DNA from 2 places in the Brevibacterium sp. CSND-B09 genome. Region 2 is predicted to be linked to the other one. Evidence: riboswitches for the same ligand, from Rfam matches in the RefSeq annotation. Region 2 holds a riboswitch; the other holds the start of a gene.
The links. A riboswitch is a leader RNA that binds a small molecule or an ion and turns the genes downstream of it on or off. The one in region 2 is predicted to bind S-adenosylmethionine.
Positions count from the first base shown of each region.

Region 1: another riboswitch for S-adenosylmethionine. It lies ahead of ACU4IU_RS07010 (hypothetical protein); the one in region 2 lies ahead of sfnG (dimethylsulfone monooxygenase SfnG).

Region 1 covers NZ_JBREGI010000001.1:1,531,877-1,535,759, forward strand. The annotation lists gene ACU4IU_RS06990 (inorganic phosphate transporter) at 1-474, shown strand, start outside; partial or broken gene erm (23S ribosomal RNA methyltransferase Erm) at 1,048-1,858, shown strand; gene ACU4IU_RS07000 (hypothetical protein) at 1,795-2,043, shown strand; gene ACU4IU_RS07005 (hypothetical protein) at 2,246-2,455, shown strand; SAM riboswitch class IV at 2,529-2,639, shown strand; gene ACU4IU_RS07010 (hypothetical protein) at 2,683-3,177, shown strand; gene ACU4IU_RS07015 (metal-dependent transcriptional regulator) at 3,244-3,883, opposite strand, start outside.
Region 2 covers NZ_JBREGI010000001.1:898,132-902,014, forward strand. The annotation lists gene ACU4IU_RS04350 (SpoIID/LytB domain-containing protein) at 1-153, shown strand, start outside; gene sfnG (dimethylsulfone monooxygenase SfnG) at 173-1,321, opposite strand; SAM riboswitch class I at 1,332-1,450, opposite strand; tRNA gene ACU4IU_RS04360 (tRNA-Ser) at 1,843-1,930, opposite strand; gene ACU4IU_RS04365 (helix-turn-helix transcriptional regulator) at 2,043-2,942, opposite strand; gene ACU4IU_RS04370 (MFS transporter) at 3,064-3,883, shown strand, end outside.

The sequences.
Region 1 (3,883 bases), 630 kb from region 2:
CAGGTGTTCACCGCCTCAGCATTCGCCTTTAGCCACGGTTCGAACGACATCGCCAACGCCGTCGGCCCCTTCGCCGCCGTCCTCGATGTGCTCCGCACCGACAGCATCAGCGGCGAGGCGAGCGTGCCGTTCGCAGCCATGCTCACCTGCGGCATCGCCCTCATCGTCGGTCTCTGGTTCATCGGCCGCAAGGTCATCGCAACGGTCGGCACGAACCTCACCGAGATCCACCCGGCCTCCGGATTCGCCGCCGAACTCGCTGCCGCGGGAATCGTCATGGCCGCCTCGGTGAGCGGTCTGCCGGTGTCGTCGACGCACATCCTCATCGGTGCGATCATCGGCGTCGGCCTGGTCAACCGTTCGGCAAACTGGAAGCTCATGAAGCCGATCGCATTGGCCTGGATCATCACCCTTCCGGCCGCAGCGGTCATCGGTTCGGTCGGCGTCATCGCCCTGCGCACCATGATGGGCTGACCCACTGGCACGAACGCTCACACGCGTTCGCCGGACTCCGTTCGACACACGGCTTCGAACGCATCCGCACGTCCGCCCTGCCGACTTCCACACGAAGTCGGCAGGGCGATTTTGTCCGAACCCTGGTCTCGGCAAAGCTCCCTGTGCTATCTTGTTCCGCATGGGAACATTGAACAGCAGCGCAATGACTGCGCCTTGCTTCTTTATTCGTCACCGCAGCGCCTGACAGCGCGCCTGACGAATTCTTCTGCGATCGGCTGACCGACGACAGTCACCCTGATCTGCTCTGCAAGCGCGTTGTCCTCCCGGAGAGCCATCGGCATCCGGGCGATGCGACAATCGGCTGATCCCTTTCCGATTCACTGACCACTTCGATCATCATGATCGACCGGGTCTATACGAATCGATCAGACTCACCATCATTGCGCTGCCTCGGGTGCCTCCATCTTCCTTTTGGAGCACATCCCATTGCGACCCCACACGTCACGACACCGTTCGACACGCAGTCAGTCCCATTCGCTCTCGGCCCCGCGGTCACAGCACGGCGGGCGGCATGAACTCGGCCAGAACTTTCTGCGTTCACCCACCACCATCGACACGATTGCGAGCCTGGCTCGTTCCACCTCCGGACCGATCATGGAGATCGGTCCCGGGGATGGGGCAGTCACTTCCGAGCTCTACCGGCTCGGTCGAAAGCTCACACTCGTCGAACTCGACGAAACGAGGTTGGATCACCTTGAAGACACGTACCCGCGGGCCGAGGTCCGGCACGCCGACATCCTGACCACCCGGCTCGACCGGCCGGTCATCGTCGGCAATCTGCCGTTCCACCTCACCACCCCCATCCTCCGCAAACTGCTGCGTTCCGGGCGCTGGCAGCGGGCGATCCTGCTCACCCAATGGGAAGTGGCCCGCAAACGCGCCGGCATCGGCGGATCGACCATGATGACCGCGCAATGGACCCCATGGTTCGACTTCCGCCTCGTCACCCGCGTCCCCGCCGACGCGTTCACCCCGAAGCCCAGCGTCGATGGCGGCATCCTCACCATCGATCGCTGTCCCACCGGATCGATTCCAGACAATGCTCGATCCGAATATCAACAGTTCGTCCGTTCGGTCTTCACCGGTCGCGGGCGAGGAATGAAAGGAATCCTCTCGAAGATGAGCATCACCGATCATCGCACTCTGCAATCGACCATGGACCGCAACGACATCAGAGGAGACATCTTGCCCAAAGATCTCACCCCCGACCAGTGGACCGGACTGTTCACCGAACTGGTCACCGAAACAGATCACAAGGATGCGAAGAAGGGAAAGACCATGCGAAACAGCAAAGCACCCAAACAGAACCCCATCACCGAGGCGGCCCCGCAGACACCGTTGATCACCGGGGAGATGCCCATCGTCGGCGCCAAACCGGCGACCGAGAAGCTACAGGCTTCCATCCCGGGCACCGATCCGAAGGCGAAGAGCCATGACAAGGGTCATCTGCAGGCCGAACGCGGTTTCATGAATCAGCATCAGAAACCGCAGCAGCCCCAGCCGAGGTGGAACCTGCCGCGCAGGTGAGTCTCCGATGCTCCGGTCCGACGTTTCCCCGTCGGACCGGAGCGTTGTCCGGCCCGTGCTCCTCCATGCCGATGCGCCGACGGACCACGACACCGGCGACTCCTCCGTCTTCTCCGGAAGTTCATCTTCGCCGACTGCCGGCGCTCGTAGACTGAAAACAGCAGGTCCACGCACTGCGCATTCGGTCGAGAGGTCAGCCGGAATGGACAATGAACACGGCACGCACATCAGACGCTTCATCAATGGGTGGTGTCCTGGCTGCGAAGAGAGCAGCAGCCTGACACCGGGTCGACTCAATTCCGACGGAACCATCGAATTCCGCACCTGTGTCGACTGTGGGGAAACCGTCGAGGACCACGATCCTCGATACTGGTCATCGGCCGCCGACGCCGATGAAGAAGGACTCGTCTAGATTCCTCCTCCGCCGGCCACGGAGGTCACCAACGCAAAGGTCGTGTCAGACCCTCCATCTACACTGAAATCACGTTCGCGAGCTGTGGCCATCGGTACCTGGCCGGCCACACGGCAACCCGTCATCGACCGGGTGCCCCAGGGGAAGAACGGGCCCGCGCCGACCGCTCGGGCAAGCTTCGATCCGGGTCAGCGCTGCGCAGGCGCGCCCGAGAAGGACGGTTTGCCATGTCCGCAGACTTCAACGACTCCGCCGACTCCCACAACCACTCCGAGAACCGCCGCAGGGCCGCCGAACAGTGGCCGGGCTTCGAACCCGAGGTTGCCCTGCACTGGTCGAAAGTTCTACTCCACCACTCCCCTGACCCGCAACGCGCCGGCATCAAAGCTCAGATGAGTTCGGCGATCAAACGGGGCATTCCGATTGCCGGACCCGGCTGGGTGAGCACTGCCGATGCGGCTCGCAGTGATGGCTTCACACCGGTGCTCTATCAGACCCTGTTCGACACGCTGCAATCCATTCCCAGAACGGCATTCCGGTCCCACCCGGGACATCGGCAGAACGGGCACGGAACCTACCTGCCCGGCACCCCGTATGAATCAGAACTCTGGTGCGACTGGCCGAAGCTCTTCCTCGCCGAAGGTTTCGACGCTCACGCAGCCACGACGCTGATCCTGCTACGTGCTGAACCGAAGTTCCCACGCCCGCGAAGCAACAACTGAGCAGAGGGTCTTTGACCTCACCGAACCCAAACACCACTGCCGGTCGGATCAACAGATCCGACTCGGTCAGCTCGCCGAGGAAGCCACGCGCAGATACACGGCCGCGGCGAGCGCGGAGTCGATCGTCTCCTGCTTCCCTCCGATATCCACGGTCACGACTTCATCGGTGTGATCGACGACGTCGAGCGCGACATCGGGCAGCACCCCCGCCTCGGCGAGCTTCCCGAGAACAACAGGATCAGCATCGGAGACCCTCAGCACCGCATAGGATCCGGCGGCCGCCTCGGCGAGCAGGGTCGGAATATGGGAATCGACGGCACCGTCGGCACCCGGAATGGGATCGCCGTGCGGGTCGGACGTCGGGTGGCCGAGGAACGCGTCGATGCGGTCGATGAGCCGATCGGAGGCTGCATGCTCGAGGATCTCGGCCTCGTCATGAACCTCGTCCCAGCCATAGCCGAGCGACTTCACAAGAAACGTCTCGATGAGCCGGTGCCTGCGCACCATCGACAGGGCGATCGCCTTGCCCTGCTCGGTGAGCACCGGTGGCTTATATGGGACGCGGGTGATGAGACCGAGTTCGTCGAGACGCTTGAGCACCTCGGTGACATTGGCCTTCGTCGTGCCGAATCGGTTCGCAAGTTCGGTGGCCGTCATCGGGTCGCCGCCCCATTCCTGAGCCGACCAGATGGCCTTGAGGTAGTCC
Region 2 (3,883 bases):
GCAGACGTCCGGTCTGTGACGGTGGCGAAGACCGGCTCAGGTCTGGTGAAGACGGTGAAAGCCACCTCGGTGAAGGGGAAGACCGCGAGCCTCACCGGCGATCAGCTGCGGACCAAGCTGAAGCTCAAGTCCGCGTCATTCAGCGTGGCCTGAGGCAAACCCGCCTCCAGGGTCAGACTCCGGCAGGGGTGAGCAGTCCCCTGTTGACGAGTTCGGCTTCCTTCTCGCGAACGATCGGGATGACGGTTTTGCCGAACGCTTCGAGTTCCTCCTGGAAGTGCAGGAAGCCGGTGAGGATGAGGTCGACGCCGATCTTCTTGTACTCGATGATGCGGTCGGCGACCTGTTCGGGAGTGCCGATGAGCTGGGTGCGGAAGCCGTCGTTGTACTGGACGAGGTCTTCGAAGCTCGAATCCGCCCACATGCCCTTCTTATCGTGAGTCGAGGCTCCGGCCTGCTGGACGGACTTGCGGAATCCTTCGACAGCGCTTTCATCGGCTTTGGCGATGATCTCACGCAGCTGTTCGCGGGCTTCGGCCTCGGTGTCGCGGACGATGGCGAACCCGTTGAGCCCGAAACGGACCTTCCGATTGTGCGCTCGGGCCACCTCGGTGACGTCGTCGTACTGTTCGCGGAAGCCGTCGAAGTCCTTGCCGTTGGAGAAGTACCAGTCGGCGTGCTTGCCGCCGTTGATGCGAGCGGCCGAGGAGTTTCCGCCTTGGAAGATCTCCGGGTGGGGGCGGCCCTCGACCGGGTAGGGGCCGGGGCGGAGGGTGAAGTCGTCGACGGTGTAGAAATTGCCGCGGTACTCGACGTTCTCCTCGGTGAAGAGCTTGCGGACGACATCCATGAACTCGGCGGACCGGCGGTACCGTTCGCCGTGTTCGAGCCACGGCAGGCCGAGGCGGGTGTATTCGTCCTTGAACCAGCCGGAGACGACGTTGATGGCGGCCCGGCCCTTCGTGAACTGGTCGGCGGTGAGGATGAACTTCGCGAGCACGGCCGGTTCCCAGATGCCCGGATGAATGGCGGCGATGACCTTGAGCTTCTCAGTGGCAAGGGCGAGCGCGAGTGACGTGGAGGTCGATTCGTGCTGCTGGGCCGCGCCGTAGCTGGAGAGGTAGCGGACCTGGCTGAGTGCGTATTCGTAGCCGACTGCCTCGGCGGTCTGTGCGAGCTTGACGTTGTAGTCGTAGCCCCAGTCGGTGCGCTGTTCGATGTTCGACACGACCAGGCCGCCGGAGACGTTGGGCACCCAGTAGGCGAACTTCAGGTCTTCGGGTTCACCGGTATAGATCGGGTTGGCGTGGAGATTCGTCATTGTGTGTCCCTTCCCATCGAAACTGGCATGAGCACCGTGTCCGCGGGGCGCGCGCTGCGCGATCTTCCGCGCCGGACCGGTTGCTGCGACGTCATCGGGCCAGTTCCCTTCAGTCGCTCGTGATGTGTGCAGGTGTGCAATATCGTGTGTGCGGGTGTGCCGTGCCAGACTACTGAGACGCAGACCACACTCGGCGGGCAGACTTCGCAGGCCGACGCATGCCGTCACAATGACGCATTCCGCCACGAACCGTCATGCGATTTGCCTTCCGGCAGCTGCGCTCCGCTGCACCCAGCTCCGCACCCCTCACCCTTGGCGGCACACCACCTCGTTGCACCGGTGCGTTGGACCAGGACCGCCGAGGGATGCGAAAGCACCGGTAGCAGGTGGCACGAATGGTGCGAACTGTCACAATCGGTGTGGGATGTCCGAATACGAGCCTCCCGCGACCGGCATGGAGGTCCGCCGCCGGTGAATCGACGAAGTCCCGGCCCGCAGCAACTGCGAGACCGGGACTTCCGTGGCGGAGGATAGGGGATTCGAACCCCTGAGGGCGTTAACCCAACCCGCGTTCCAGGCGAGCGCCATAGGCCACTAGGCGAATCCTCCGCGAATCAGCTTATCCGAGTCATGACGACAATGCGAAATCGCGGTGGCCGAGTGTGAAGCATCCCACTTCCCGCAGGTGAACACGCGACCTCGTCACCCGACGGCACACGGTTCAGTCCGCGACGGCGCGGAGATGCCGTTCTGCCGACGGCTGCGCCCCGTCCTCCCGTCTGCGTTCGATGCTGCCGTCATTGATCCAGCCGTGCAGCGTCTCCAATCGGGACCGCGTCACCGTGTCCACCGGCTGATAGACCGAGAGCGTCAGCCTCTGGTTCTCCTGCGCGATGAGCGTCGTCATCGTCAGCTTGAGCGTGCCCACATACGGGTTCTCAATGGTCTTGACCCGCCCGACAGATCGACCGACCGTTCCCGAATCCCACAGGCGGCAGAATTCCGGATTCCTGCGCAGCCGCGACAGCAGCGGCGACCACTCGGGATCGTCGATCGACTCCGCGTACGAGGCACGCAGCTTCGCCACGACCTGCGCCCGATGGCCGTCGTCGGAGTGGAAGGTCCGCGCCCATTCCGGGCTCTCGAAGGACTGGATCGCGCAGTTGCGGTCGGCCGGAGCGAGTGCTTCGAGGTCGGAGGCGAGATACCGTTCGACGGAGTTGAAGGCGAGGATCGTATACCGCGGATCAGTGACCATCGCCGGCAGCGGCAGCAGTTCGTCGAGCAAGGTGCGCATCTGCTCTCCCACCGCCGAGTCCCCCGGGTTCGCGACTCGATCCGGATATCCGCCCAGCAGGAAGAGATGGGCACGCTCCTCACGGTCGAGCAGGAGCGCCTCGGCGATGGATTCGAGCACCGACTCCGAGGGGTGGACCTCGCGCCCCTGCTCAAGCCAGGTGTACCAACTGGTGCCGATGTTCGCGAGCACAGCGACCTCTTCGCGCCGCAGTCCCGGCACCCTCCGCCGGGTGCCGGCCGCAAGACCGACCTCGCAGGGCCGCACTCGGTTGCGTCGCGAACGCAGGAATCGTCCTAGCTCCTCGGTTCTCACTTGTGCCATGCCTCCATTGTCCGTCCGACGCTCACCCCGTTCCACCCTGTCACCGCCCTCAGCCTGGTGGTGCGACCAACACCATCAGCACGCCCTCCCACTCCCCCGCGGCCCATCGCAGACTGGATCCATGAGAGATTCCCACACGCAGACATCATCGACCTCCGCCGAGGCGGTTCCGACCTCGGTCCTCGCCGAGGCTGCTCCCGGTCACGCACCCGACGTCGAGCCCGCCCCCACCGCAGGCCATCCTGCCCCCGTCCTCTGGCCGCTCCACCTCGGTGCGTTCCTCGCGACGTTCATGTTCTCCGTCTCAAACGTCGCGATCCCCGCGGTGCAGGCCGACATTGGTGCGAGTGATGCGACCTCGGCGCTCATCGTCGGTCTGTTCTCCGCCGCCTTCGCCTCCGGCCTCATCCTCTGCGGTCGCATCGGGGACCGCTTCGGGCGTCGCCGCCTGTTCATGATCGGCACGGGCGCGCTCGTCATCACCTCAATCGCCGTCGGACTGGCACCCGATCCGCTCTTCCTGCTCGTGGCTCGCGCAACCCAGGGTTCGGCAGCGGCGGTGATGATGCCGCAGATCCTCGCGAGCTTCCAGCATTCGCTGTCCGGGGCCGCACGGTTGAAGGCGATCAGCCTCTTCGGCGCATTCTCCGGAGTCGGCACCGTCGGTGGTCAGGTCCTCGGCGGCGGACTCATCTCCCTCTTCGGCCAGACCTGGGGGTGGCGGGCGGCGTTCCTCAGCTGCGCGATCGCCGCCGCAGCCGCCTATCTCGGTTCCCTGCGCCTGACCGAATCACGCAGCATCGACCCGGCACCCCTCGACGCCCCCGGCGCAATCCTCCTCGGCGTGGGCATGATGAGCCTCGTCACCGGACTGGCGCTGGGACCGGTCACCGGCTGGCTTCCGCTGCCCGCAACCCTCTTGGCAGCCTGCGCTGCAGCTC